DNA from 3 places in the Paraburkholderia sp. BCC1876 genome. Region 3 is predicted to be linked to each of the others. Evidence: predicted binding sites of a transcription regulator. Region 3 holds the regulator's gene; each other region holds the start of a gene.

Region 1 (10,090 bases), on a different contig from region 3:
TGGCTGCTGCGGCGGTTGCGGGTGGGCACGGTGGTCCGCTCGACCCGGATCCGCTGCGCTGGCTCGCCGTGTTTGGCGGCGCGGGCAACGTGGTGTCGCTGGATGCGGTCGCGGCAACGCGTTTGCGTGTGGTCGTGCGCGATCCGTCGGCGGTGGATCGTCAGCGGCTCGCTACGCTCGATACGGCATGGATCTCGGCGGATACGTTCCATATCGTAGTGGGCGATTCGGCGCAGCGCTATGCGGCGGTGCTGGCGACGCGTATGTCGTCAAATGGCGGCGCTGCTTCGCCTTTGCCGGCGTGATGCGGTGATGGCGTAACTGCGTCGTAACGGAGTGGGGCGGCTCGCGCCGTCCCGACTCAAGCCGACGCAGCACGCAGCAATAAAAAACGGCACCTTGAGTTTCTTCAAGGTGCCGTTTTTGCGTTAACCGACCGGCTTCATCGCAGCCGGTCCACATCGCCTCAGCGCGTCTTAACCTTGGCTTCCACCGGCTTGCGCGACTCCAGCCACATCACATTGATGATGCCGAACGCCAACGCCACGCCGATCCCAAGCAGCCAACTGAAATACCACATCACAAACTCCCATTAAAAGCGTAGTGCCGGTCAATACATCGAATGCTGGTTTTCTTCGAGTGCGGCGGCGGTCACCTTGCCGCGCATCACGCGATACACCCAACTGGTGTAGATCAGAATCAGCGGCAGGAAGATGATGACGGCCACCAGCATGATCTGCAGCGTCATGCGGCTCGACGTCGAATCCCACACGGTGAGACTGCTGCGACCGTCGAGCGACGAAGGCATGATGAACGGGAACATCGAAAAGCCCGCCGTCAGAATCACGCCGATGATCATCAGCGAGGTCGCCAGAAACGCGCTCTTCTCGAACCGCGAGCGCGCCAGCAGCAAAGCCAGCACACCGCCCACCAGACCCGCCACCGGCGCGGCGACCATCCACGGATAGTTCGCGTAGTTGGTGAGCCACAACCCAGGCGCGCCGATCACGTTCTTCATCAGCGGGTTAGCGACGGAATCGAGCGGCGGCGCGTCGATCACCTGATAGCCACCGATCACCGTCGCGATCAACACACCGGCAATCAGGAACAGCACCACGCCCACCAGCGACGCGATCCGCAGCGCGAGCGAGGCCCGCTCGGCCACCACGCCGTCCGACTTCATCTTCACGAAGGCCGCGCCATGGGCCGCCAGCATCGACACGCTCACCAGCCCGCACAACACCGCGAACGGATTGAGCAGCGCGAAGAAGCCGCCGTGATAGGTGACGCGCAGGTCGGTATCGAACGAGAACGGCACGCCTTGCAGCAGGTTGCCGAACGCGACGCCGATCACCAGCGAAGGCACGAAGCCGCCGACGAACAGCGCCCAGTCCCACGCACTGCGCCAGCGCGGGTCTTCGCGTTTGCTGCGGTAGTCGAAGCCGACCGGCCGGAAGAACAGCGAGAACAGCACCAGCAACATCGCGAAGTAGAAGCCCGAGAACGAGGCGGCGTACACCAGCGGCCATGCCGCGAACATCGCGCCGCCGGCCGTGATGAACCACACCTGGTTGCCTTCCCACGTCGCGCCGACCGTGTTCACGACAATGCGTCGTTCGGCGTCGGTCTTCGCGATGAACGGCAGCAGAATCGCCGCGCCCATGTCGAAGCCGTCGGTGAGCGCGAAGCCGATCAGCAGCACGCCGATCAGCACCCACCAGATCAGTTTGAGGGTTGCGTAATCCATGATGATCTTTTCCCTTGATGCTCAGTGGCGGCGCATCAGGCGGCCGTGTTGGTCGGCAGCGGCTGATTCAGCGGCTGTTCCAGTTCGTGGTGGTAGCGGCCCGTATGCAGCGACGACGGTCCCAGGCGCGCGTACTTGAACATCAGCATGATTTCGATGATGAACAGCACGGTGTAGAACACCACGAAGCCGCCGATGCTCAGATACAGATCGGTCGGCGTCAGGCTCGACACGGACAGGTTGGTCGGCAAGATGCCGGCAATCGTCCACGGTTGACGGCCCACTTCCGCGACGATCCAGCCGAACTCGGCCGCGAGCCACGGCAACGGAATCGCCCACACGGCCCAGCGCAGAAACCAGCGACGCTTTTCCAGCAGCAACGAGCGTTGCGCGCAGAACCAGAACGCCGTCACGAAGGTTGCAAGGAACAGGATGCCGAGGCCCACCATCAGACGGAACGAGAAGAACACGGGGGCGACCGGCGGAATCGTCTTCTTCGCCGCCTGGACGATCTGGTCCGGTGTGGCGTCGGTGACGTTCGCGGTGAACTGCTTGAGCATCAGGCCGTAGCCGAGGTCTTTCTTGTGCGCGTCGAAGGCGGCTTTGGCTTCGTCGGTGGCGTCGCCCTGCTTGAGCTTTTGCAGCGCGGCGTAGGCCAGCATGCCGTTCTTGATGCGCACTTCGTTTTGCGCCATCAGGTCTTTCAGGCCGACCACGGGTTCATCGACCGAACGGGTGGCGATCAGGCCGAGCGCGTACGGAATCCGGATCGCGTAGTCCGTGCGTTCTTCCTTCTGATTCGGAATACCGATGATCGTGAACGGTGCCGGTGCCGGCGCGGTGTCCCATTCGGATTCGATCGCGGCCAGTTTCACCTGCTGGACTTCACCGGTGCGATAGCCGGACTCGTCACCGAGCACGATCACGCACAGCGTCGATGCCAGACCAAAGCCGGCGGCAATCGCGAACGAGCGCAGCGCGAACTCGGTGTCGCGGCGCTTGAGCAGATACCACGACGACACGCCGAGCACGAACATCGACGCTGTCACATAACCGGCCGACACGGTGTGCACGAACTTCACCTGCGCGACCGGGTTGAACAGCACGGAGAAAATGCTGTCGAGCTCCATCCGCATGGTCTGGTAGTTGAAGGTGGCGCCGACCGGATTGTTCATCCAGCCGTTGGCCACCAGAATCCACAACGCGGACAGATTCGAGCCGAGCGCGACGAGGAACGTGACCATGACGTGCTGCACTTTCGAGAGCCGTTTCCAGCCGAAGAAGAACAGACCCACAAAGGTCGATTCCAGGAAGAACGCCATCAGGCCTTCAACGGCGAGCGGCACGCCGAAAATATCGCCGACGTAATGCGAGTAGTACGACCAGTTGGTGCCGAACTGGAATTCCAGCGTGAGCCCGGTGGTCACACCCATCGCGAAGTTGATCCCGAACAGCTTGCCCCAGAACTGGGTCATGTCCTTGTAGATCTGCTTGCCGGTCATCACATAGACGGATTCCATGATGACGAGCAGCCACGACAGGCCGAGCGTGAGCGGCACGAACAGAAAGTGATAAAGCGCCGTGATGGCGAACTGGAGGCGCGATAGTTCTACGACTTCGCTAACGGGCATGTTGATCACCTTGGGACGAATGCGAGGCAGGCACGGACAGCAGCATCTGCGCGACTTGTTCAGGCGGCAGCGACATATGCTCCGCCTGCGGATGATTGAAAAATGCGTATTTGAGCGCCATCAGCAGTGCAAATTTGATGGCGAGGACGATGGCGATGTCCCGCGCCAACGTCGGACCGCGCACCCAGCGGTCGAACCGTTTGCGCAGGTTCGAGCGGGGGCGGCTGTTGCGTTTGAGGGCTATGGTCATGATCGGTCGAAGGCGACTTCACGCCGGTGAGTCCGGCTGGATCCAGGCCGCTTCGAGCGGTCTGGCGAGTGCATCCCGATTCTAGGAGCAGAACCCTATGCGCATCATTTAAGCGCTGCGGCATTGGGTCGCTAGGCTCGCCCCGTCTGAACAGTATTGCTATCTGGTTTGTGTTACGTCAAGAAAACGTATGCCGGGTGGGCAAGGCCACGAAAGGGGTTGAGCGCAGTGAAGGCGTCGCCGCGCGGACGAAAAAAAGCCCCGCCGTTTTGCGAGGGCGGGGCTTTGCGGCCAGTTGGCGTTGGCCTGGCGGTGTGCCTTTTTTGCGAAGGTTTTAAGCCTTACGCATATTCGGTCAGCGCGCCGCGCATCTTCTTCATGGCGCTGGCTTCGATCTGGCGAATCCGTTCCGCCGATACGCCGAACTCGTCGGCGAGTTCGTGCAGCGTCGAGCCGCCCGAACCGTCGTCTTCCACCTTCAGCCAGCGTGCCTCGATGATGCGGCGGCTGCGGGCGTCCAGTGCGTCCAGCGCGCTCGCGATACCGTCGCTTTGCAGCTTGTCGCGCTGGCGCGAAGCCAGCACGGCGGTCGGTTCGCTATGCGAGTCGGCCAGATAGGCGATCGGCGCGTACGCTTCTTCACCGTCTTCAACCTGGCCTTCGAGCGCGATATCGCCGCCCGACAAACGCGTTTCCATTTCGGAGACTTCTTCGCGCTTCACGTTCAGCTCTTTGGCCAGATCGTCGATCTGGTCCGGCGTGAACGCGCCCAGTCCCTGCTTGTGGCTGCGCAGGTTGAAGAACAGCTTGCGTTGCGCCTTGGTGGTGGCGACCTTCACCATCCGCCAGTTGCGCAGAATGTATTCGTGGATCTCAGCCTTGATCCAGTGCATGGCGTACGACACGAGGCGCACGTTCTGCTCCGGGTCGAAGCGCTTCACGGCCTTCATCAGGCCGATATTGCCTTCCTGGATCAGGTCGGCGTGCGGCAGGCCGTAACCGAGATAATTGCGCGCGATCGACACGACCAACCGCAAGTGCGACAGCACCATACGGCGCGCGGACTCGAGGTTGTCCTGCTCGCGAAATTCGGTGGCGAACTGGCGTTCTTCCGCCGGCGTCAGCATCGGAATCCGATTAACGGCCTGGATGTAGGCGTCGATATTGCCCAGTTGACCGGGCAGCAGCGAGGAATGCGAGAGCGCCAGTGCACCTGCCGAAGCGGCCTTAGCCGCCGACGGGCTCAGAGTACTCGGAAGGGTCATTGCATGGCTCACGTGGAAAACTCCTTTGGAATCAGACAAAAGCGTATTCAGGTAAACGACTCCAGCGTTGGATGTTAGCACTCTGATTTCCCGAGTGCTAATACTTAGAGGCCGTAGGGACATCCAAGTTCCGTAAATCCCTATTGAAATTTGGATTTCAATAGCCATGATACGCTTCCCGCGCAGGCCATGCTCGAGTCGTATAACTTACCTGACAATTCACCTTCACTCTTATAACTGACCGATTTTTGCTGATTTTGAAGTGACTAATTGTGAAAACTTAGGTTTCTTCATACGATCCATCGATCCGACTTTGTCTTTAGAATAAGGGAACGGTTGCAGATTCTTTAACGTTCGGCGGAGATCGGGTGTTAGATGAACAATAAGAACGATGTGTTGCGTGGTCTGGCGCTAAAAGCCGCGTGTGCGGCGTTGTTGATCGGCGCTTCGGCGGCGGCTTCGGCCGACCAGTTCGGCGTGCAGATCGCCGGCGGTCTCGGCGACCGGCACGTCAAGAAACTCGATCTCGGCTTCGTCTGGGATCCGAATCTGACCTGGTGGCAGATCGGCGACTGGCATTTCTCGCTGATCGGCGAAGCGCACGTGGCCTGGTGGCACACCAACGAAGGCAATGTGCACGACAACATCGGCGAAGTCGGTGTGACGCCGATCATCCGCTTCATCAAGGGAAGCGGGTCGCTGCGTCCGTACGCCGAACTGGGCGCGGGCATCCGGCTGCTGTCGAGTCCGCGGCTGTCCGAGAAGTTCACGCTCGGCACCGCGTTCCAGTTCGCCGACATGGCGGGCGTGGGCCTGCAGTTCGGCAGCCACCAGCAGTACCAGGCGGGCTACCGTTTCCAGCATGTTTCCAACGGTGGTATCAAAGAGCCGAATCCTGGTATAAATTTCCACCAGCTATATCTGCAATATAACTTCTGACGACGGTGGCCACGTTCGGCTCACCGGTGCGAGGGGCTGAGCGATGGTGGCAAAGATGATCGAAGCGATTCGCGGGCTCGAGCGAGAGCGCTTTCGTGCGATGGTCGACGGCGACGGGCCCTCGCTCGACGCGCTGCTCGCGGATAACGTCAGCTATGTCCATACGAACGGCAAGCGGGAAACGAAGCGGCAGTTCATCGACGGAATCACCGCCGGGCGGCGGCGTTACCGGCAGATCGAGGTGCAGTCGCAAGAGGTCCTGCCGGTCGGCCGCGAGACCTGCGTCGTGACCGGCCGTGCGTTGATCGAGATGGAAGCGAATAACGGCGCGCTGTTGTTTCCGATTGCCTACACGGCCATTCATACGCAGGAAGACGGGCAATGGCGGTTGATCGCGTGGCAGGCGACCCGTTGTGCAATCGAGTGAGCCTTGTGGGCTCACGCTTTATTTTTCACGGCCGGTTGCGCCTTGTGAGCGCGCGGCCTTGAGAGGCGAGGGCGCGTGGGTTTCAGCGCCTCATCTCACCTCACCTAGCGTGCCAATCTCACGCGGCAATGCGTTGCTGACCTGCGCCGCTTTGTCCCACCCCGACACCAGCCCCATGGGTCAGGGTTTCTTCCTCGGTCACGGTTTCCTCGCCCGTGACGCTATCGCCTCGCTGTGCCTTCACCTGCATCGCCGCCACGCCCGCATACGGATGCCGCTGATGCACCGGAAGCTGGTTACAGCGCTCGACGACACGCCGCACCGCATCGATATCCGAGAAATCCAGACCTGAATCGAGGCCTTGCGCGTCGAGATTCATCGCGAGCGTGACGAGATCCAGATTGCCGGTGCGCTCGCCGTTGCCGAACAGACATCCTTCGACGCGGTCCGCGCCCGCCATCAGCGCCAGCTCCGCCGCGGCTACCGCCGTGCCGCGATCGTTATGCGGATGCACCGACAACACGATGCTGTCGCGATAGCCGAGATTGCGGTGCATCCATTCGATCTGATCGGCGAACACGTTCGGCGTCGCCGCTTCGACGCTCGCGGGCAGGTTGACGATCATCTTGCGATCGCGCGTGGGCCGCCACGTCTGCGCGACCGCGTCGCAAACCTCGCGGGAGAACGGCAGTTCCGCCGTGTTGAACGTCTCGGGCGAGTACTGGAAGGTCCACTGCGTCTCCGGCCGCGCCTGCGCGTGTTCCTTGATGACGCGCGTGCCTTCCACGGCCAGCGCCTTGATCTCGGCCTTCGACTGGTTGAAGACGATGCGCCGGAACGACGGACAGATCGCGTTATACAAATGGACGATGGCGCGCGGCGCGCCCGCGAGCGCGTCGAAGGTCCGCGCGATCAACTCGGCGCGCGACGGCACGAACGCTTCGATGGTCACGTCGTCGGGAATGCGCTTTTCCTCGATCAGCTTGCGCACGAAATCGAAGTCGGTTTGCGAGGCCGACGGAAAGCCGACCTCGATCTCCTTGAAGCCGATCGCCACCAGCATCTCGAAGAATTCGAGCTTCTGCGTGGCGTTCATCGGTTCGATCAGCGCCTGGTTGCCGTCGCGCAGATCGGTGCTCATCCAGACCGGCGGGTGGTCGATCGTGCGGCTCGGCCATTTGCGGCCGGTCAGCCGCACGGTGGGGAAGGGACGGTATTTTTCAGCGGGATTGCGCAACATGTCGGGCCTCGTTCGTTGTGTCGTGTGCGAAAGGGTGTGGCGTCGAGCGGTTGGCGGACTGCCACGGGTGCACGGTCCGCCAGCCGATGGCTAGCGGCACCAACGAACGGGCGCGAACGAACAGCGTCATGGTGACGACGAAAACGGACGTGGATGATGCCCATGCAACGTGCATATGACCCTCGCGCTTCGTCCGAACGGTAAACGGACGAATGCAAACGACTACAGGTTGTGAAGAACTACGGTTTGGGGTGACGCGGAAACTGCTGGGACTGCCGGGAGGACTGTGCGTGGCGCAACCCCTGCGGGTGGCCGCTGCGCAGCGCTACGTCTGACTTACGCTAGACGTAGCGATAGGGGCCGCGCCAGGCGGCCGAAACTAATTCGGAGGGTGTTCGGGAGGAAACGCATGGAGCTAATTTAAGACAGCGCGCGGCGGTGTGTCAACCCGCAGCGCTCGCGTCTTCTGAAACGAGCGCCGTTTTGCGGGCCGAGCTGCTGAGCGTAGCGTCCATCAAACCGGCATTCTCGCGACGTCGACGATCAGTTCGACTTGCCGCTCGATCGCGCTCGGGACGGGCGCTTCGCCACGCAACACGGCGGCGATCCATGCGGCGGTGGTCGGCGCGTCCTTGGCCTCGGGCAAGTCGACCTCGGGCGCATCCGGCGACGAGCGCTCGTGCGGCACGCGCGTTTCGCAGACGCCGTCGTGCAACCAGTCCACCTGCACCTGACGCCGCGTGTCGGCCACCGCTTCGCCCTCGGTGCCGCGCGCCAGCAGCGCGCCGCCCGCGGCCGCGTCGGGATGCGTGTTGAACAGTTGCGTGAGACTGTCCCGGTACGGCGGATGCGTGTAATTCACGAGGCGCAGTCCAGCCGGCGCGAACGGCTGCAGGATCTTCACCAGCGTATGCGTTGAATTGCGCACGCCCATACGTCGCCGCAGCGCGAGCAGGCGCGCGAGTTTCGGCGCCAGCACGTCGATCGGCGCGAACGCGATACGCCGCTCGGCGAGACCGTCTTCGATATCGGCGTGCTCGTGTGCGTGAGGAATCTGCAGATGCGTGAAGATTTCCGCGCTGGTCACACGACCCGGATCTTCGGTGACGCCGTGCACCAGCACCGGCACGCCTTCACGCGCCAGCAGCAGCGCGAGCAACGGTACCAGGTTGGGTTGCTTGCGCGCGCCGTTGTAGCTGGGGATCGACACCGGCCGGAACTCGCCGTGCGGCAGATGAATCGGCTCGAACGACGCATGCGCGCCGGCCAGCATCGCGGCGAGTTCATCGGCGGTCTCGCCTTTTACGCGGTACGCAAGCAGCACCGCGCCGAGTTCGAGCTCGGCCACGCGGCCATCGAGCATCGCGCTGTAGAGCGAGCGCGTGTCGTCGGCGGTCAGCGCGCGGGCGCCGTTCGGGCCGCGGCCGATTTCCTTGATGAATCGGGCGCAAGGGAAGGGGGTGACGGTGTCGGCGGAGTCGGTCATCGGGCGCGGGGGACGAGGTGGCGTGCCGCCTGGAGCGGTCTGCCACGGTATTCAAAGGACGGTGTTCGGTGTGAGTATCGCATCTATGACGCTTTGGCGAGACCGCGCGCCGGATTCGCCGCCACCGCGCGCGCTTGCCCGACTGCCGCGCGTGGCGCTTTTCCGCGCGTTACACTCGATGTTTTAGCGCCGCCGCGGCGGCACACCGCAGCGGTACACAGCGGTACACATCAAGCAACGGAGAACGGGATGAGTTACGTATTTGCACCCGCACCGCAGGTCGCGGTGCCGGTCGTGGGATCCAGCGAGCAATTCGCGGTGCGTCGCATCTACTGTGTGGGCCGCAATTACGAGGCGCACGCGCGCGAGATGGGACATGATCCCGACCGCGAACCGCCGTTCTTCTTCAGCAAGCCGGCCGATGCCGTGCTATACGTCGCACCCGGCACGACCGGCGAGTTCCCGTACCCGTCGCTGTCGAAAAACGTTCACTTCGAGATGGAGCTGGTGGCGGCGATCGGCCAGGGCGGCAAGAACATTCCGGCTGACAGCGCACTCGATCACGTCTATGGCTACGCGCTCGGTCTCGACATGACGCGCCGCGATCTGCAAGCCGAGGCGAAAAAGCTGGGCCGTCCGTGGGATACCGCGAAGGGCTTCGACCAATCGGCGCCGTTGGGCCCGATTCATCCGGTGACGACGGTGGGTCACGTCGGCAAGGGCGCGATCTGGTTGTCGGTGAACGGCGAGGAAAAGCAAAGCTCGGACGTGTCGCAACTGATCTGGTCGGTGGCCGAGACGATTGCGTATCTGTCGACGCTGTTCGCACTGCAAACCGGCGATCTGATTTTCACCGGTACGCCGGAAGGGGTTGGCGCGGTGGTACAGGGCGACCTGATGAAGGGCGGCGTGGACGGACTCGGCGAATTCAGCGTGCGCGTGGTCTGAGGGCATGCCGGAGGAGACAGACAATATGAAGCTCTACAGCTACTTCCGCAGCTCGGCGTCCTACCGCGTGCGCATTGCACTGAACGTGAAGAACCTGCCGTACGACTACGTGCCGGTGCACCTGGTGCGCGATGGCGGCGAGCAGTTGAAGCCGGAG
Region 2 (10,090 bases), 180 kb from region 3:
CGCGTCCGGCGCGGCGAGCGCGAGGCGCTCCGGCGTCAGGCCCCAGCTCTTGAAGTACTCCTGCGCCGACGGCAGCAACGCGCCGCTCATCCGCTCGTTCTGCAGACGCAGCATGATGATCACGTCGACGTCTTTCAGGCCTTCGTCGAGGTTGTGGAACACTTGCACGCCCATCTGTTCGAGACCGCCCGGCAGCAGCGTGCGTGGACCGATCGCGCGCACTTCCGGCACGCCGAGCGTGGTCAGCGCGTGAATGTCCGAGCGCGCGACCCGTGAATGCAGAATGTCGCCGACAATCGCCACGCGCAGCTTCGTGAAGTCTTTCTTGTAGTGGCGGATGGTGTACATGTCGAGCAGACCCTGGGTCGGGTGTGCGTGACGGCCGTCGCCGGCATTGATCACGTGCACGTGCGGCGCGCAATGCTGGGCAATCAGGTACGGCGCGCCGCTCGATGCGTGACGCACCACGAACATGTCCGCATGCATCGCCGACAGGTTGTTGATCGTGTCGAGCAGCGACTCGCCCTTGCTGGTCGACGACGCGTTGATGTTCAGATTCAACACGTCCGCCGAAAGCCGCGTGGCGGCGATTTCGAAGGTGGTGCGCGTGCGGGTCGAGTTCTCGAAGAACAGGTTGAACACCGACTTGCCGCGCAACAGCGGCACCTTCTTCACCTCACGATCGGTGACGCTGACGAATTGGTCGGCGGTATCGAGAATGTGATTGACGATCGCCTTCGGCAAACCCTCGATCGACAACAGATGTTTGAGCTCGCCGTTTTTCGTGAGCTGCGGGTTGCCCTTCAGGAAGCCATAGCGAAAGCGCTCGGTGGCGCTGTCGGCGGAATCCTTGGAGACCTGGGTGGCGGTGTTCATGGTGTACCTGCTTCAAATACGGGCTTCAACGTGAGCGATGTCGATGCGGACTGCGTGTGACGATGCCGGGCCGAGTTGCTGCGCGTACGCTGCGACCGCAGCGGCCACGGCTGCTGCGGCGGCCGGACTGGAAAATCTGTGTTGCGTGGGCCTGAACTAGATCGATGCGCCGCGCCCATTGCAATGCGTGCGATGCGCGTTGGCGCGATATCGCAGCGCCCCGTTCAATCGACGCGTGCTTCGGTGTGGAACGTGAAACGCGGGCTGCCTGCTTCAGCGTTCGCGCCGCCGCTGGCTTCGCGGGTCAGCACGAGCGTTGCATCCGCCGGCACCTCCACCACGCCGCCGATGAAACGCGCCGCGACCGGCAACTCGCGTCCGCCGCGATCGGCGAGCACCGCCAGTTCAACCGATGCCGGACGGCCGTAGTCGTACAGCTCGTTCAGCGCCGCGCGAATCGTGCGGCCGGTGTACAGCACGTCGTCGACCAGCACGATACGACGGCCATCGACGGAAAACGGCAGCGAGGTCGGGCTAGCCTGCGAATGCAGGCCTTTCTTCGCGTAGTCGTCGCGATGCAGCGCCACATTCACCACGCCGAAGCTCGGCAGGTTCAGATCGTGCGCGAGCCTTGCGGCGAGCCACGCGCCGCCGCTATGAATGCCGGCCAGCACCGCGCCTTCGGCACCGTCCTGATCTGCGCCAAGCTGGTCGCCGTACACCGCGCGAATCTGGTCGAGCAACGCGCGATAAAGCGCTTCGGCGTCAATGGAACTCATGATCGTCGGACAGTCCGTCTAGATATTGCTGGAGGATGATGCTGGCGGCTTCGGCGTCGAGCATGTCGGCGCGGCCGTTGCCGGCGCGGATTTCCGCCTTCGCCTCGACCGACGAATAGCGTTCGTCGATCCACGTGACGGGCAGATTGAAGCGGCCGTTCAGTTGATTGCCGAAGCGCTTCGCGAGTTGGGTCATTTCGTGTGGCGTGCCGTCCGGATGCATCGGCAAGCCGACCACCAGCGCGTCCGGTTTCCATTCGGCGATCAGCTTGCCGACCGCTTCGAAGCGATACTCGCGACTGCGGTTCTGCACGATCACGAGCGGCCGCGCGCTACGCGTCAGCGAATTGCCGACCGCCACGCCAATGCGTTTTTCACCATAGTCGAACGCAAGCAGCGTCGCCTCACGTCCGGCCGCCAGGCTCATGCGTGACCCGCTTCGCCCGACAGCATCGACAGATTGATGCCGAGCAGCGCGAGCGCCGCTTCGAGACGCTCTTCGGCGGGCACGTCGAAAACGATTTTCGGGTCGGCCTCGACCGTCAGCCAGCCGTTCTTCGAGATCTCTTCTTCGAGCTGACCCGCGGCCCAGCCGGCGTGGCCAAGCGTGAGCAGGAAACGTTCCGGACCCGTGCCGCTCGCGACCGCTTCGAGCACATCTTTCGACGTGGTCATTTCAAGGCCGCCGGGCACCGACATGGACGACGTGTACGGATCGCCCTGTTTCGGATCGTGCAGCACGAAGCCGCGCTCGGTCTGCACCGGGCCGCCGAAATACACGGGCACATGGAGGAGAGGTTCGATCTCGAGTTTGAGATCGATGCGACTGAAGAGCGCTTGCAGGTCGATATCGGTCGGCCGGTTGATGACGAGGCCGAGCGCGCCGCGCTCACTGTGATCGCAAAGGTAGACCACCGTTCCTGAAAACGTCGGATCGGCCATGTTGGGCATGGCGATCAGGAACTGGTTGGTCAGATTGATGCGATCGGTACTCTTGGACATAGTTCGGATTTTAGCAAAGACGATGCAGGATGGCGGGCTTTGAGCGTGGAACCGCGATGTGTGCCATAAAGCGTGCCGCGAGCCATCGACGGCGATTCAGGTTGCACTCTATCACGCACGCCCGCGTGTGCCATGGCGTAGGGTTCGCGGCATTTCGCACGAGCGTGTTTATGTGCCGGCGGGCCGCGTTTTTGCTATGGGCAAATCTTATTCGCCGCCCTGCTCGATCGCGCGCGTCAACGCGGCGAGACCAGCCAGCGCGGCGCCGCCACCGGCCGGTGCAACACCCGCGGCCACCTTGTGCAGCGTCGCACGCAACGCTTCGGCGCTTTGCTCCAACGTGCTCGCCGCCGGCGCACCGACGATCACGTGCGCGCGCACCGCGGGCGTCGCGACTGCAGCATGCGCGCGACGCCGCCACGCGAGCCCCAGCGCATCGGCCAGCAGCGCCACATGACCGAGGCCCAGCGCGCACGCCGCGGCGCCGAGCCGGTAAGCGGCGTCGCCGGCTTGCAGCGCTTCGCTCGGATCGGCTTTCTCGGGCTGGTCGGCCGCGCGGGCATGCTCGGTCAGCGCGGAGATCGACGCATCCGCCGTCTGCAGGAAATCTTCGTACGCGTGCGAGTTGACCGCCAGCACGCCCAGCTCGCGCGTCAGCATGCCGCGCGCCGCGTTGAGCGATTGCGCCTGCACGGCGCCCGCCTCCCACAGCATTTCGGATGCCTGGGTGCCGGCGACGTGCCAGTCGACGGTCAAGCCGTAGTCGTGCAGCACTTCGACCTGATCGGCGTCTTCGGCGGCGGCGCCGAACAAGGCGTAGTCGCGCCAAAGTAATGCCAGCGTGGCCCGCACCAGCGACCGCGGCGCGCGCTGGATACCGCGTGCATGATCGGCCAGTGCGAGATTGCAACGGGCGTAGAAACGCCGCGCATCAACGTCGCCGGTCGCCCGGCCGCCGACCCGCAACGCTTTCGCGCAAGCCTTGGCGAGCCGCCAGAAATCGTAGGGGTCAGGGCCGGCGAGTTCGGTGAGCACGGCGTCCAGTTCGTCGAGCGCCGCGTTGGTGAGCGCCCGCGCGGCCGCACTGCCCGTGTCGGGCTGCGCGCGCAGCACCGGCAGCAGCGCGCGTTCATAACGCGCCCGCAAATGGGCCAACTGATCGGCGGACTGCGCGTGCATCGACACCGGCGGCACCGGACGCGCGGTCAGCGCAAGATCTTCGAAGACAACGGTGGAACCCGGCGTGTGCTCGGACAAATGCGCACAGACCGCGCGATAGTGATTGAAGAGTGCCGGCGAGCAGGACAGCTCGCGCAGATTGTGGCGCTCGAGCGCCGCGCGAAAATCACGCAAGGCCGCGCCGAACACCGCACGCGCAGTGTCGGCGCCGGACGGATCGTCTTCCGAGAGCGGCGACAGCCGCACCAAGGCGTCGGCGAAACGCTGCGCGCTCAGCCAGCCGGCCGCGCGCAATGCGTGCGACGCGCGCAGCAGCGCCGAGGTGCTCTCGGTATGTTGTTCGAATGCCAGCAGCGCTTCGGCCAGCGCAAGCTCAGCGGGACGGACCGCGCCACCGCGTGGATTCGGCAAGGCGTCGAAGGAAACGGGTGCGGCGGGTCGTGAAGTCATGAGCGGGCGACAGGAAGCTGACGGGCCGCCGCTTCGCGCCGCACGCTGACTGCTCGGCTAGCGCGCGAACCGGTGACAGGACAATGACAGATTACCGCTGCGGCAGGACACCCACGGCGCGCTCGATGACAATGCGCGCCGCCGGATCGCAACCTCAGATCTGGACCATCTCGAAGTCTTCCTTGCGCGCGCCACATTCCGGGCAAGTCCAGTTAATGGGAACGTCCGCCCAGCGGGTGCCCGGCGCAATGCCTTCGTCCGGCAAGCCGGCTTCTTCGTCGTAAATCCAGCCGCAAATCAGGCACATCCAGCTTTGATATTCCATTCTTGTGTCGCGCAGTAGAGTCCGTGGAAACGGGAGCCATGATGGTACCGTGTTGCCGCCCCAATGCCTAGCAATCAGAAACGCGCAAGCGTAGCGCGCGGCAGCCTTTGCTTATGCCGTTTGCGTCGGCTCAAGAACGCTGTAGCGGCGGCTTGCCGCACGGGTGCTGGCGCTCACACGCGACCACGCGCGCAGGCGTGCGAAAAAACGCCCTCGCGACGGTTTAGGCCGCATAATTGAGCCGATAGCGCACGGTCCGCGCCCAAATTTAGCTCCTTTTTGCAAATTTTCATGCCCAGCGACACACCTCCGATCGTCCTCACCTTCGGCCTCTCCGATCCCACCGGCGGCTCCGGCCTGCAGGCCGACCTGATGACCCTTGCCAGCATGGGCTGTCATGGCGTCTCCGTGCTCACGGGCTACACCGTGCGCGACTCGGCCAGTTGCGACGAAGTCACCGGACTCGACCCTGAAGTCGTCGCGACTCAAGCGCGGATGCTGCTGGAAGACATGCCGATTGCGGCGTTCAAGGTCGGCGCCTGCACGCGCGCGGAAGTGGTGAGCGCGATTGCCGAAGTCGTCGCCGATTACGACGACATTCCGCTGATTCTCGCCCCCGACTTCACGCTCGACGACGAGCACGTGCTCGCCGCCGACGAACTGCGCGAAGCGATCGCCGACCTGCTCGCGCCGCAAACCACGCTGCTGGTTGCGGACGCAACCACGCTGCTCGCGCTGGCCCAGCCCGACGGCGACGCCGAATCGCCAACGTTGGACGCGGCGATCTCGCATCTGCTGTCGCAAGGCTGCGAATACATTCTGTCGACGGAAACCGGCACGCACCGGCACGTGAATACGCTGTTCAGCGAAGACGGCCAGTTGCGCCAGGACACGTGGGACCGAGGCAGCCATCGGATCATGGGGTTGACGGACACGCTGGGCGCGGCGATCGCCGCGTTGCTGGCCAACGGGCAAGACCCCGCCGAGGCGGTGCGCGAGGCGCAGGAGTATCTATATCAGGCGGTGCGCAATGCGTTCCGGCCGGGCATGGGCGCGTATCTGCCGGATCGTTTCTTCTGGGCCCGCAGCAGCGACGATGAAACGCCGCCGACTGCCGGCAAAGGTGCAACGCCGGGCGAAGCACGGCATTAAACGCTGGCGCCGGCGCTGACGTTTATCGCTGTCGAGATGCGTTAGCCACGGTAGCGCGCTGCGCGCTGTGTCATCACTAGAAGAAGCCCGCATTCGTGCGGGCTTTTCTTTTTCCGCGCTTATCGCATTGACATTCAACACCCTCGCCCCAAAAGCAAAAACCCGCATTTCTGCGGGTTTTTGCTTTTGGGAAGCACGCCTCGCAGCGCGCCTCCCCATGTGTTCCAACCGAGCCTCTGACGAGGCCCAATCGAAATTACATGTCCATGCCCATACCGCCCATGCCGCCGGGCATACCGCCGCCCATCGGAGCATCTTCCTTCGGCAGTTCGCAAACAGCTGCGTCGGTCGTCAGCAGGAGACCTGCCACCGATGCTGCGTTTTGCAGAGCCGTGCGCGTGACCTTCGTCGGGTCCACGACACCGGCGTCAACCAGGTCGACGTACTCGCCGGTTGCTGCGTTGTAGCCGTAGTTGCCCGTGCCAGCTGCAACAGCTGCCACCACGACGCTGGCTTCTTCGCCACCGTTCGTGACGATCTGACGCAGCGGTTCTTCCATTGCGCGCAGAACGATCTTGATACCTGCGTCCTGATCGGCGTTCAAGCCCTTCAGGCCGGCGATAGCCGTGCGAGCGCGGATCAGCGCCACACCGCCACCAGCAACGATGCCTTCTTCCACAGCTGCGCGCGTTGCGTGCAGTGCGTCTTCGACACGTGCCTTCTTTTCCTTCATTTCGACTTCGGTCGCAGCGCCGACCTTGATCACTGCAACACCGCCTGCCAGCTTGGCAACGCGCTCTTGCAGCTTTTCACGGTCGTAGTCCGACGTAGCTTCTTCGATTTGCGTGCGAACCTGCTTCACACGTGCTTCGATGTTTGCACCTTCGCCAGCGCCGTCGATGATCGTGGTGTTTTCCTTACCCACTTCGATGCGCTTCGCTTGACCCAGTTCAGCCAGCGTTGCCTTTTCGAGCGTCAAACCGGTTTCTTCAGCGATAACTTGACCGCCGGTCAGGATCGCGATGTCTTCCAGCATGGCCTTACGACGATCGCCGAAGCCCGGAGCCTTCACAGCAACCGTCTTCAGGATGCCGCGGATGTTGTTGACCACCAGCGTTGCCAGTGCTTCGCCTTCGACGTCTTCTGCGATGATCAGCAGCGGACGGCCAGCCTTGGCGACTTGTTCCAGTACCGGCAGCAGGTCACGAATGTTCGAGACCTTCTTGTCGTGCAGCAGCACGAACGGGTTTTCCAGAACGGCGACCTGCTTGTCCGGGTTGTTGATGAAGTACGGCGACAGATAGCCGCGGTCGAATTGCATACCTTCGACAACGTCCAGCTCGTCTTGCAGCGACTTGCCGTCTTCAACCGTGATCACGCCTTCCTTGCCGACCTTGTCCATGGCTTCAGCGATACGATCGCCGATCGACGAGTCGCTGTTAGCCGAAATCGAACCGACTTGCGCGATTTCCTTGTTGGTCGTGCACGGCTTGCTGATCTTGCGCAGTTCTTCGATTGCAGCCGTGACAGCCTTGTCGATACCGCGCTTCAGGTCCATCGGGTTCATGCCCGATGCAACGTACTTCATGCCTTCGCGGACGATCGACTGAGCCAGAACCGTTGCGGTCGTGGTGCCGTCACCTGCGTTGTCGCTGGTCTTGGAAGCGACTTCCTTGACCATTTGCGCGCCCATGTTCTGGAGCTTGTCTTTCAGTTCGATCTCTTTCGCGACCGAGACACCATCTTTCGTGACCGTCGGGCCGCCGAAGCTGCGTTCCAGGACCACATTGCGGCCCTTCGGACCCAGCGTGACCTTCACAGCGTTCGCGAGGATGTTCACGCCTTCAACCATCTTGGCACGGGCGGAATCACCGAATACGACGTCTTTAGCTGCCATCTTCTAACTCCTTGAATTCTTTGGGATATGACTTATGACCGGGAAAAGTAGCGACCAGCGCTTACTTCTGCACCACGGCCATGATGTCTTCTTCGCGCATCACGAGCAGTTCGTTGCCGTCGACCTTGACGGTCTGGCCTGCGTACTTGCCGAACAGGACGCGGTCGCCAACCTTCACGTCGAGCGCGATTTGTGCGCCCTTGTCGTCACGCTTGCCCGGGCCGACTGCCAGAATTTCGCCTTGATCCGGCTTTTCTGCTGCGGCTTCGGGGATCACGATGCCCGACGCAGTCTTGGTTTCTTGATCCAGACGTTTGACGATCACGCGATCATGCAAAGGACGAAGGTTCATACATACTCCTCTCTTGATTGAGACTGAAGAACGCTGAGAAAACCCGGCTGGCGGAGCCAACCGGCGATGTTGTTAGCACTCTCGTGCAGCGAGTGCTAATTATATGGACGGGTGGTGACAAATTCAAGAAGGGATGGGATGTCGAGCTTCACTTAAGTTTGAACCTTGCTCACTCAAGTTCGGACCCGTGACGGGTGTCCGGGCCGTGATGGCAAAAATTCACCATGACAAACAGTGACTTACCCTCTGAACGGCTGCGCCGTGGAGCCGCGCACGCCGGTAGGACCCGGGGGCATGCCCGGCAATAAAGCCCCTGTAAATCGGGAGATCGGCGTTCGACTAAGGGTAAACCTCGAAATAGATCACGCTTCCTGCCCACGCTCGGGGCGAAGAAATCTTCGGCGCCACGTCCGCGCCGCCTCAGCCACCTTCGATCCAGCGCGTGCCCGACGCCTTGAGATGGCTGCGAATCGCCGACTGCGCGGCTAACGGATCACGGTCTTCCAGCGCGCGATAAATCGCCTCGTGCTCCACCAGCGCCGCCGCCCAGGTCTGGCTCGTCTCCGCGTGACCGCTAAGGCGCGCTGAAATCGGGCTATGCCTCTCGTCGAACAGTTCGGCCACCATCCGAACCAGCACCGAGTTGCCACTCATCTCGGCAATGCACACATGGAACGCGCGATCATGGTCGAGCGGCGAGCGCCCCTCGTCGACGTTCGCGCGCATCGCGTCCAGGGTCTCGCGCAAACGGGCCAGACTGTCAGGCGTAATCAGCGCCGTGGCCAACACAATGACCGCCCCCTCCAGCACCGCGCGGGCTTGCATGAGCTCAGACGGGCTCTCGCCCAATCCTGCGATTGCGCTGACGGGGCGATCCGCTGCGCGGCAAACGTAGACGCCCGAGCCTTGGCGAATTTCAACCGAGCCGAAAATCTCGAGCGCGATCAATGCCTCTCGCAACGACGGCCGCGACACCCCCAGTTGCTGCGCAAGATCGCGCTCGGGGGGCAAACGCGAGCCCGGCGCGAATCCGCCTGACTGAATCAGCGAGCGGATCTGATCCGCGATGTGCTGGTACAAGCGCTTGGTCTCGACCTGCCTGAGCTGCGTGTTCGTCAATTTCCTCTCCAAACGCGTTGGCCGCGCAAGGCACATATGCCGTTAATTGGTCGGGCCAATTTAATTTCTAAACTTTGAAGAAATTATAAACTAAGCCGTCGCCTCGCAGGCATCTAGCTCTATACAGGCATAAATTACGTCCATTTTTTAAATATTTCGACCAACCAAACCCATCCAAAGATCTCCAAATCTGATCGACACCGAATAAGTGGCTTGACCAATTTGCGATCCCTACCTATGATCGATTGCATGCTGACCGGCTGCGTTTGCGGTCGGTCTCAGCGCAGATCCGCCAGGAACCTAAAGTCGTCCCCGCCCCGCGGAGTGACGAACAGGAGACAGACTTGCTGGAATTTCCAAGCCAGCCCGTTCAGCGCCGCACCCTGTCGGCGCGGGCGGACTCGGGTCATGCCAATCGTTTCGAGCCCGGACCGGGCGAGCACCGCGCGTCCACCGCCGCGACACCGTCCACCCCAGCGAGTGGATCGCTCGCGAACCTGACACCCGGCGCCGCGAACGCTCCCGACAAGGCCGAATTGCTCCGGCTGACTCACGTCACCAAGCGGTTCCCCGGCGTGCTCGCGCTCGACGCCGTCAGTTTCGATCTGCGGCGTGGCGAGGTCCACGCGGTCTGCGGCGAGAACGGCGCGGGCAAGTCGACGCTGATGAAAATCATCAGCGGCCAGTACCCGCCCGACGAGGGCATCCTCCTCTACAAAGGCAGCGAGCGGCACTTCACGTCGTCGCTGGAGGCACAGGCCGCAGGCATCGCCATCATTCACCAGGAGCTGAACCTGGTGCCGCACCTCTCGGTGGCCGAGAACATCTTTCTGGCACGCGAGCCGCGCCGCGGGATCTTCGTCGATCGCGTGCGTCTGCGCGCCGACGCTCAACGTTGCCTCGACCGGCTTGGCGTCGATATCGCGCCGGGGAGGCTGGTACGCACGCTATCCGTCGCG
Region 3 (10,090 bases):
CTTCGGCATACGCGTCATACCACCGACGAGGATCACGTCGTCGATCTCGCCGACCTTCACGCCTGCATCCTTGATCGCCGTGCGGCACGGTTCGATGGTGCGTTCGATCAGTTCTTCAACCAGCGCTTCCAGCTTGGCGCGCGTGATTTTCAGGTTCAAGTGCTTCGGACCCGACGCGTCGGCCGTGATGTACGGCAGGTTGATTTCGGTCTGCTGGCTCGACGACAGTTCGATCTTCGCCTTTTCAGCCGATTCCTTCAGGCGTTGCAGCGCGAGCACGTCTTTCGACAGATCGACACCCTGTTCCTTCTTGAACTCGCCGATGATGTAATCGATGATGCGCTGGTCGAAGTCTTCGCCGCCCAGGAACGTATCGCCGTTCGTGGACAGCACTTCGAACTGCATTTCACCGTCGACATCTGCGATTTCGATGATCGACACGTCGAACGTACCGCCGCCCAGGTCATACACCGCGATCTTGCGGTCGCCCTTTTCGGCCTTGTCCAGACCGAATGCCAGCGCGGCTGCGGTCGGTTCGTTGATGATGCGCTTGACTTCCAGACCGGCGATGCGGCCTGCGTCTTTGGTTGCCTGACGCTGGCTGTCGTTGAAGTACGCGGGAACCGTGATCACCGCTTCGGTGACCGGCTCGCCGAGGTAGTCTTCAGCGGTCTTCTTCATCTTGCGCAGCGTTTCCGCGGAAATTTGCGGCGGTGCCAGCTTCTGGTCACGCACTTCGATCCATGCGTCGCCGTTGTCGGCCTTCATGATCTTGTACGGCATCAGCGCGATATCTTTCTGCACTTCTTTTTCTTCGAAGCGGCGGCCGATCAGGCGCTTGACCGCGTACAGCGTGTTTCTCGGGTTCGTGACCGACTGACGCTTCGCAGGCGCGCCGACGAGAATCTCGCCGTCTTCCATGTAAGCGATGATCGACGGCGTGGTGCGCGCACCTTCCGAGTTTTCGATCACCTTAACCGTATTGCCTTCCATGATCGCCACGCACGAGTTGGTCGTGCCGAGGTCGATGCCGATGATTTTGCCCATTTTTACTATTCTCCTGACTTTGATCGCTGCGGAAAGCGCCTTGTTTGCCATCTGGCGGTAAGGCGATCCGCTCTCAATTCCTACCTGCACTCAACATAAGTGCGTCCGCATCGTTTTCAAGACCTCTTTTACGATGCGGTCTTTAATTTTTTTCAATCGGTCGAACTTTTTCCGCTTGTTTTACTGCTTTTTGCGACGCCGAGCAGTGAAGCAGGAAGCGCCCGCCCGGATCGCGGTGTTCGTAGACGTTGCTGCGAAACCATCTGGGACCGGGGGCGCGGATCGCGTCCGACTGCGGCCGGCCCCGCGTCGAACGAGTCGGCGCTGCGCTCCCGCATGTCGAAGACGACGAACGCGTAGCCGACGGGACGGTTGGCCATGGCGGTGCCAGCCCAGCTTGGCGGCGGAAAACCGACCTGAAAACGGCAGAAAGCAGCAGCGGCGTTTACTTCGGCGCCGCGACGGTCACGAGCGCCGGACGCAGCACGCGGTCGGCGATCACGAAACCTTTTTGCAGCACTGCCACGACGGTGTTCGGCTCCTGATCGGCCGGCACCATCGAAATCGCCTGGTGGCGATGCGGGTCGAACTTCTCGCCGACCGGATTCAGGGCGACCACACGGCCCTTCTCCAGCGCGCCGTTCAACTGACGCAGCGTCAGTTCGACGCCTTCACGCACCTTTTGCAGATCGTCGGACGAGTGGGCAACGGCCGCTTCGAGGCTGTCCACCACCGGCAGCAAATGCTCGGCGAAGCTCTCGATCGCGAACTTATGCGCCTTGGTCACGTCTTCCTGCGCGCGACGACGCACGTTTTCGGTCTCGGCTTTCGCCCGCAGGAAGCTCTCCTGCAGGTCGGCGATCCTGGCGTGCGCTTCAGCCAGCGCGGCCTGCTCGAGGCTTGCCGGCGTCTCGGTCGTAGCGCCTGCGGCCGCTTCCTGCTGGGCTGCTGCGGCCTCGGCGGCCTGGCGCTCGGCTTCGTCCGCGGGCGTGGGATTCTGGCTCGTCGGGTTCTCTTGCGTATTTTCCATGTCGCTGAAAGTCGTAAAAAAGTAAAAACCAACGGTGGCGGCAGCGCGCAAAAGCAGGCGCAATTTGTGCGTTGCAAAATAGCGACAGACTAGCTGACGCACCACCGCATAACGAAACGGCAGATGGGGCCGGAAAGACCCGTTTCAAGCGGGTCTCGCGGAACTTTTCGCACCACGGACGGGCGGCGGAAATGCCTGGTTACAACCATTATTGCGACGCAATCAGATTGAGATTGAGTGCGACCAACAAGTGGCCTATGCTCCACTAAAGCGTCGGAAAAGACACGTTAACCCTAATCTGACGTAAGCCTTACCGACATTTTGCAATTTCCCACCTGATCCGCCTGTTTCCGTCCTGAATTCTTCCCAAGGGGAGTACCGTGAAACTGACCTTCGCAATCTCGGTGGTCGCATTGGTACTGATTTTGGGCACCACGACCATCTGCATGTCCGGGGCTGTCAACGATCACACTACCGAATACGGCGGTGTGCACGCGACCATGGAACAACTGTTCAACCCCCACCTGAAAGTTTGTCGATAGTGCGCCTGTCGCGTTTGGTCGGCCGGCCGTGCAATGCGGCCGCCGGCTCGCGATACGTTTTGCGCCGTTCCTGCTCGACCTGCCGCTTCACCCTGCTTTCCTCTGTTTCCGCATAAAGCGTCTGCGCGACGCTTGCCGGGCCACGCACGTCGCATAGGCCCAGCACTTTTACCTGCCAGACGATCCGCTCGATTTCGATCTCGACCAGATCGCCGACGCGCACGTCTTTCGCCGGTTTCACATTGGCGCCGCCAATGCGCACATGGCCTTTCTCGACGGCATCGGCGGCGAGCGAGCGCGTCTTGAAGAAGCGCGCCGCCCAAAGCCATTTGTCGATGCGTAGCTTCGCGCCCGTTTCGGTCGAAATCTGGTAGTTCATCGCCTGTTCAAGCCCCTGTCGAATGCGGCACTGGCAGCGCCTGGACCGGCCAGCCTTGCAGATTCTGCGCGACGATTTCGCCGAGCGCGGCAATCCACGCCGGCGACGCGTTCACACAGGCAATCCGATGAAACTCCTTGCCGCCGGCGTGCAGGAATTCGTCGCGCACTTCCATGCCGATTTCTTCAATCGTTTCAAGGCAGTCGGCGGTAAAGCCCGGGCAAAAAACATCGGCGCGGCGCACGCCCGCCGCGCCCAGTTCCTTCAACGTAGGCGCCGTGTACGGCTGCAACCATTCGGCTTTGCCGAAGCGCGACTGGAACGTGATGCGGCACTCCACCGACGTCAGTTCCAACGCCTGCATGAGCAGCGCGCCGGTCTGCTGGCATTGCTCATGGTAGGGGTCGCCGAGATCCATGGTGCGCTTGGGCACGCCGTGAAAACTCAACACCAGCTTGTCGCCGGCCGCGAAGTCGGGCCGGCCGTGCTGATGCCAGTACTGATGCACCTGGGCGGCCAGCGCTGAAATGTACGCGGGATGGTCCGCGTACTGACGCACCGTGCGGATTTCCGGCTGATTGCGCATGCGCTTGAGCGCTGAAAAGGCGTCGTCGAAAGCGGTGGCCGTGGTCGACGACGAGTATTGCGGATACATGGGCACCAGCAGCACACGCTCGGCGCCCGCCAGCTTCAACTGATTAAGCATGGCCGGAATGCCCGGCGTGCCGTAACGCATCGCGTAGTCGACCAGCACCGTGTAGTCATTCAGTTGCAGCAGATGGCGCAAGCCTTCCACCTGCTTCTCGGTATAGACGCGTAGCGGCGAGCCCTCCGGCATCCAGACCGCGGCGTACTTTTTCGCCGACGCCGGACTGCGAAACGGCAAGATCAGCAAGCGCAAAATGATCTGCCACAACAGAGACGGAATTTCGACCACGCGAGGATCGGACAGAAACTGCGCGAGATAGCGGCGGACCGCACGCGGCGTCGGCGCGTCGGGCGTGCCGAGATTGATCAGCAGTACGGCGACACGGTGTGACGTGGCGTTCTGTGAGGGCCGCTCGAGGTCGAAGCGCATAGGCAGCAGAGGTAACCGCTTGAGGCGGAGAGTCGATTCAGGTGGGTTTCATTATAGCGGCGCGGTCTGGCGACCGGTCCGCCGTACACCCCTGGCCATTCGGCCAATTGGCAAGCCGCGCGCCGTCGCGCATGATGACCGGACGTGAAATGAGCGCGTGAGTTGCCGCCGCTGGGCAGCCCGCTATTGCTGGCTGAGGGTCAGGGAAAGCAGGCGCGCGGTGATATCCACGATCGGAATCACGCGGTTGTACGCCATGCGGGTCGGGCCGATCACGCCGAGCGTGCCGACGATCTTGCCGTTCACTTCGTACGGCGCGGTGACCACGCTCATTTCCTCGATCGGCACGAGATTCGATTCGCCACCAATGAAAATCTGCACGCCCGCCGCGTGGCTCGACACGTCGAGTAACTGAAGGAGACTGGTCTTTTGATCGAACACATCGAACAGCTTGCGCAGGCGCGCCATGTCGGACGAAAGGTCGGCGACCTCCAACAGATTGCGTTCGCCGGAAATCAGCACGTTCTCGCCAGTGTCGGACTCTTCGGTGCTGGCCGTGACGGCGGCGTGCATCAGCGTCGTCATGTCGCCGCGCAGTTCGTCGATTTCCTCGCGCAGGCGGCGGCGCACGTCGTCGAACGAGAGGCCGGCGAAATGCGCGTTGATGTAATTCGACGCTTCCACCAGTTGCGACGGCGAAAAGTCGCGCTGCGTCGCCATGATGCGGTTTTGCACGTCGCCTTCCGGCGTCACGATGATCAGCAGAATGCGTTTGTCGGACAAACGCATGAACTCGATCTGCTTGAACACGTGGCTGCGCCGCGGCGTGAGCACCACGCCGGCGAACTGCGACAGATTGGACAGCACGCTGGCCGCCGCGGCGACGATCTTCTGCGGCTCACCCGCCTGCAGCGTAGTCTTGACGGCGCGCATCACGGCTTCTTCGTCCGCGGCGGACTCGACGGTCAGCATCGTATCCACGAAGAGGCGATAGCCGCGTGGCGTAGGAATACGGCCGGCGGAGGTATGCGGACTGATCACGAGCCCCAGGTCCTCGAGATCGGACATCACGTTGCGGATCGTCGCCGGGCTCAGTTCGAGGCCGGAGTAACGTGACAACGTGCGCGAGCCGACCGGCTGACCTTCGGCGATGTAGCGCTCGATCAGCGTTTTGAGGAGGGTTTGTGCGCGAGGATCTAGCATGACGGAAAATTTTAGCTTAATGACACGACTACCGCGAGCGCTAACGGCGCTCACCGTTGACGAATGCGCCACGGCTCGCCCGGGCGCCACTTTGTCTTCGATCCGCTGCGTGAGCCGGCACGTGGCCCGACGTTCGGACCGCCGCCTCGACAACGGCGCGCCGTGGCACTCTAACCGGCACGCATGTCATCAACGCTTCACCATTCTAACGATAATCGCGAGGTACGCCGTCAGCCCACCCGCGCCGCCCCGCTACCGGGTCTGTCAGCGGTTCTTTTCAGGCCCCACCTATGGTGTAATGCCGGCATGCAAGTGACCAGCCAGTTCAAGACCGTCGCGCTCGTCGGGCGCAACAATACGCCGGGCATCGTCGAGCCCTTGACCGCGCTCGCCTCGTGCATCGCAAAGCGCGGCTTCGAGGTCGTGTTCGAAGCCGACACTGCCGCCGAGATCGGCGTCACCGACTATCCGGCGCTACGTCCCGCCGAGATCGGCGCGCGCGCCGACGTGGCCGTCGTCCTGGGCGGCGACGGCACCATGCTCGGCATCGGCCGCCAGCTCGCGCCGTACCGCACGCCGCTGATCGGCATCAATCACGGCCGGCTCGGCTTCATTACCGACATTCCGATCTCCGACATGCGCGAGATCGTGCCGCAAATGCTCGCGGGCAATTTCGAACGTGAAGAGCGCGTGCTGCTTGAGGCGCGCATCATGCGCAACGGCAACCCGATCTATCACGCGCTGGCCTTCAACGACGTGGTGGTCAATCGCAGCGGCTTTTCGGGCATGGCGGAACTGCATGTCTCGGTCGACGGGCGCTTCATGTACAACCAGCGCTCGGACGGCCTGATCGTCGCCACGCCGACCGGCTCGACCGCTTACGCGCTCTCCTCTCAAGGGCCGATCCTGCATCCGCAATTGGGCGGCATCGTGCTGGTGCCGATCGCGCCGCACGCGCTGTCCAACCGGCCGATCGTGCTGCCGGACGACTCGAAGGTGAGCATCCAGATCGTGTCCGGCCGCGAGGTCAACGTGAACTTCGACATGCAGTCGTTCACGTCGCTGGAATTGAGCGACACGATCGAAGTGCGCCGCTCGCGCCATACGGTGCCTATGCTGCATCCCGTCGGCTACAGCTACTTCGCGACGCTGCGCAAGAAGCTGCACTGGAACGAATACCCGTCGCACGAAGAAGACACCAAGCCCTGAGCCGCGAGCAGCCCCTGGAACGCAACGCCGCCGCTGCCAAACTCTGAATTTCAAGCTCACCAGACCACCTCCATGCTGCGCCACCTCTCGATACGCGACTTCGTCATCGTCGCCGCGCTCGATCTCGAATTCGACAGCGGCTTTACTGTTTTCTCCGGCGAAACCGGCGCCGGCAAGTCGATCCTGATCGACGCGCTGGCGCTCGCGCTCGGCGCCCGCGCCGATGCGAACGTCGTGCGCACCGGCGAGAGCCGCGCCGACATCACCGCGGAGTTCGAGATTCACGCGCAGGTCGAACAGTGGCTCGAGCAGCAGGCGTTCGGCGCGGCCGCCGACGACGGCCAGCACGGCGGCACCGTGATGCTGCGGCGCGTGGTGGACCGCAACGGCCGCACGCGAGCGTTCATCAACGGTACTGCGGCCACGCTCACGCAGTTACGCGAGCTCGGCGAGATGCTGGTGGACATTCACGGCCAGCACGCACACCAGTTGCTGATGCGCCCGGACGCGCAGCGCGAACTGTTCGACACGCACGCCGGCCTGACCGACACCGCGGCAACCGTCACGCGCGCCTGGCGCACGTGGCGCGAGAAGGTGCAAGCCGTCGAGCATGCGCAAACGCGCGACCGCGAATTGCAGTTGGAGCGCGAGCGTCTCGCGTGGCAGCTCACCGAACTGGACAAGCTCGCGCCGCAGCCAGGCGAATGGGAAGAGGTCAACAGCGAGCACCGCCGGCTGTCGCACTCGGCAAATCTGATCGACGGTGTGCAAGGTGCGCTCGGCGCGCTGTCCGAATCGGACGAGGCGATGATCACGCATCTGGCGTCGATCGTCTCCAAGGTACGCGACCTGGCCGAGATCGATCCGGCGTTGAACGACGTGCTCGCCGCGCTCGAACCCGCCGAGATCCAGTTGCAGGAAGCCGCGTATTCGCTGAGCCATTACGCGCAAAAGCTCGAACTCGATCCGGACCGGCTGGCGCAGGTCGAAAAGCGCCTCGACGCGTTGCATTCGGCGGCCCGCAAATTCCGCCTGAAACCGGAAACGTTGCCTGAAGAACACGAGGCACGGCGCGCGCAACTGGCCGCGCTCGACGCCGCCGCGGATCTCGACAGCCTGCACGCCGCCGAAGCCAAGGCCAAAGAAACCTTCCTCGCCGAAGCGAAAAAACTGTCGAAAGCACGCACCAAAGCCGGCAAGGCCTTGGGCGCGGCGGTCACCACCGGCATGCAGGAACTGTCGATGAAAGGCGGCACCTTCGAAGTCGGCCTGGTGCCATTGCCGGAAGGCGGCGCCAATGGACTCGAACAGGTTGAATTCCGTGTGGCCGGTCATGCGGGCGTACCGTTGCGGCCACTCGCCAAAGTCGCCTCAGGCGGCGAACTGGCGCGGATCAGCCTGGCGTTGGCCGTGATCGCCAGCGCGGCCAGCCCGACACCCACGCTGATTTTCGACGAAGTGGATACGGGCATTGGCGGTGGCGTCGCCGAAGTGGTCGGACGCTTGCTGCATCAGCTCGGGCAAGCGCGCCAGGTGCTCTGCGTGACCCACCTGCCGCAAGTCGCGGCACGCGGCGACCATCATTTCCAGGTCGCGAAAGCGGGCAACGGCAAGGGCGGCACGGTGAGCAGCGTCACATCCCTCGACAAGGCGAGCCGTGTAGAGGAAGTCGCGCGCATGCTCGGCGGTCTGGAGATCACGCCGACCACCCGCAAGCACGCGAAGGAAATGCTGGCGGCTTAATACCGAACGCCGGGCGCGGGGCGCGGTCAAGGCCGCCGGCCGCCTCACCCAAACACCCGCTCCCACAACCCCAGCACCGCCTCCCGCTCCGTCTCCACCAGCGCCGGCACGACGCGCGCCTTCTCCATCCCGTCCAGCCGCAGCTTGTGCTGCAATTTGCGATAAGTGCGATAGGCCGCGCCGACCGTCTCCGCTTCCGCCTCGCTCATCAAACCGAAGCGCGACACTTCTCGCAGCAACGCGATGTTGCCGGTATTGCGGATCAGTTCGGGATCGCTCGCCGCGTGCAGCAGCACCCAGTACTGCACGGTGAACTCGATATCGACCATACCGCCGCGATCGTGCTTCAGGTCGAACAGCGCCGTATGGTTCGGGTGCCCCGCCTCGACGCGCTCGCGCATCTCGACGATCTCCTTGGCAAGCGGCGCGGCTTCGCGCGGCGTGGTCAGCACCTGTTCGCGGATCGCCTCGAATTTCGCGCCGATCTCGGCATCGCCCGCGCAGTAACGCGCGCGGGTCAGCGCCTGGTGTTCCCAGACCCATGCGGTATTGGCCGCGTCGCCCTCGCGTAGCTGGTAGCGGCGGAACGCGTCGAGATCCGTGACGAGCAGGCCCGATTCGCCATTCGGCCGCAAGCGCAAGTCGACGTCGAACAGCGTGCCCGCACCGGTCGCGGTCGTCAGCCAGGTAATCAGACGGCGTGTGTAGGTGGAGTAAATCTCGGCGGCGGCATCGTCGGCGTCGTCGTAGAGGAAGATCACGTCGAGGTCCGACGCGTAGCCCAGTTCCTTGCCGCCCAGCTTGCCGTACGCGATCACCGCGAAGCGCGGCACCTCGCGGTGACGCTTCGGCAGTTGCTTCCATACTGCTTCGAGCGTGACGTCGAGCACCGCGTCGGCGAGTTCGGACAACCGGTCGCTCACATGCTCGACGCTCAGCTTGCCGGCCAGATCGATCAGCAGGATGCGGAACACCTCGGCCTGGTGCGCGTGGCGCAGCAGGTCCATCTGTTGCTCGACGCCGTCCGAGGCGGCGAGCCGCAAGCGCAGCGTGCGCTTGAACTCGGGCCAGTCGAACGGGCTGTTGATCGCTTCGTCGTCGAGTAGTTCGTCGAGCAGTTGCGGATGGCGAATCAGATAGCCGGCCGCCCAGCGCGACCCGCCCAGCACCGACAGCACCCGATGCAGCGCCTGCGGATATTCGGTCAGCAGCGCCAGATACGCGCCGCGCCGGCTCACCGCTTCGAGCAGGTCGAAGAAGCGCGCCACCGTATCGCCGCGCCGCTCGGGCGGCTCGAGCGTGCGCGCGGCTTCCAGCGCCCGCTGCGCCACGATGTCGAAACGTTGCCGGCTACGCTCGGCCAACCCCGCGTAACGCGACGACTGCCACACGCCGCGCAGCCGCGCGAGCAACTCGCCCGGCTCGGCCACGCCCAGTTCGATCAGCCGCGCCTGCAACGCGTCGTCGGCGCTGTCGTCGGCGAGCGCGCTGCTCCAGACCCACGCGGCGGCGCCGTCTTCGGGCGCGCCGCAGCCGTCGCGGCCGCTCACCTTGTCGGCGAAAATCTGGTCGAACTGCTGTTCGACGAATTCGCGATGCGCGTCGAGCCTGACCATCAACGCCGCGTAGTCGTCGCAACCCATCGCGCGGGCGAGCGCCATGCGCTCTTCGGGATCGACCGGCATCGCATGGGTTTGCGCGTCGTTGCGATACTGCAGACGGTGTTCGAGTTCGCGCAGAAAACGATAAGCCTGCGAAAGCTTCACGCAGACGGTTGTGTCGATCAGTCCGTGCGTCGCCGCGTGCCGCAATACGGCCAGCGTCGGCCTCACGCGGAAACCGGCATCCTGGCCGCCGCG

Evidence for each region. Region 3 encodes HrcA, which represses chaperone genes, less so after heat shock. Its sites were predicted from a motif close to TTAGCACTCNNNNNNNNNGAGTGCTAA; they were not measured.
Region 1: a site for HrcA is predicted at 4,968-4,994, ahead of rpoH (RNA polymerase sigma factor RpoH). Genes of this name have one in related genera too.
Region 2: a site for HrcA is predicted at 8,085-8,111, ahead of groES (co-chaperone GroES). Genes of this name have one in related genera too.

Annotation. Positions count from the first base shown of each region.
Region 1 is NZ_CADFGI010000004.1:705,746-715,835, forward strand. It holds gene nagE (N-acetylglucosamine-specific PTS transporter subunit IIBC) at 1-305, shown strand, start outside; gene cydX (cytochrome bd-I oxidase subunit CydX) at 467-580, opposite strand; gene cydB (cytochrome d ubiquinol oxidase subunit II) at 611-1,747, opposite strand; gene HWY05_RS18555 (cytochrome ubiquinol oxidase subunit I) at 1,783-3,378, opposite strand; gene cydP (cytochrome oxidase putative small subunit CydP) at 3,368-3,628, opposite strand; gene rpoH (RNA polymerase sigma factor RpoH) at 3,970-4,905, opposite strand; gene HWY05_RS18570 (acyloxyacyl hydrolase) at 5,269-5,832, shown strand; gene HWY05_RS18575 (nuclear transport factor 2 family protein) at 5,876-6,259, shown strand; partial or broken gene HWY05_RS18580 (2-isopropylmalate synthase) at 6,522-7,499, opposite strand; gene ybiB (DNA-binding protein YbiB) at 8,014-8,985, opposite strand; gene HWY05_RS18590 (fumarylacetoacetate hydrolase family protein) at 9,235-9,933, shown strand; gene maiA (maleylacetoacetate isomerase) at 9,959-10,090, shown strand, end outside.
Region 2 is NZ_CADFGI010000007.1:131,815-141,904, forward strand. It holds gene HWY05_RS24475 (aspartate carbamoyltransferase catalytic subunit) at 1-876, opposite strand, end outside; gene pyrR (bifunctional pyr operon transcriptional regulator/uracil phosphoribosyltransferase PyrR) at 1,101-1,655, opposite strand; gene ruvX (Holliday junction resolvase RuvX) at 1,642-2,082, opposite strand; gene HWY05_RS24490 (YqgE/AlgH family protein) at 2,079-2,657, opposite strand; gene HWY05_RS24495 (hypothetical protein) at 2,865-4,286, opposite strand; gene HWY05_RS24500 (rubredoxin) at 4,441-4,611, opposite strand; gene HWY05_RS24505 (hydroxymethylpyrimidine/phosphomethylpyrimidine kinase) at 4,903-5,763, shown strand; gene groL (chaperonin GroEL) at 6,020-7,660, opposite strand; gene groES (co-chaperone GroES) at 7,722-8,012, opposite strand; gene HWY05_RS24520 (FadR/GntR family transcriptional regulator) at 8,433-9,131, opposite strand; gene HWY05_RS24525 (sugar ABC transporter ATP-binding protein) at 9,629-10,090, shown strand, end outside.
Region 3 is NZ_CADFGI010000007.1:312,484-322,573, forward strand. It holds gene dnaK (molecular chaperone DnaK) at 1-1,047, opposite strand, end outside; partial or broken gene HWY05_RS38410 (thioredoxin) at 1,253-1,427, opposite strand; gene grpE (nucleotide exchange factor GrpE) at 1,493-2,077, opposite strand; gene HWY05_RS25280 (RNA-binding S4 domain-containing protein) at 2,591-2,998, opposite strand; gene hemH (ferrochelatase) at 3,006-4,076, opposite strand; gene hrcA (heat-inducible transcriptional repressor HrcA) at 4,260-5,279, opposite strand; gene HWY05_RS25295 (NAD kinase) at 5,586-6,488, shown strand; gene recN (DNA repair protein RecN) at 6,561-8,231, shown strand; gene glnE (bifunctional [glutamate--ammonia ligase]-adenylyl-L-tyrosine phosphorylase/[glutamate--ammonia-ligase] adenylyltransferase) at 8,276-10,090, opposite strand, start outside.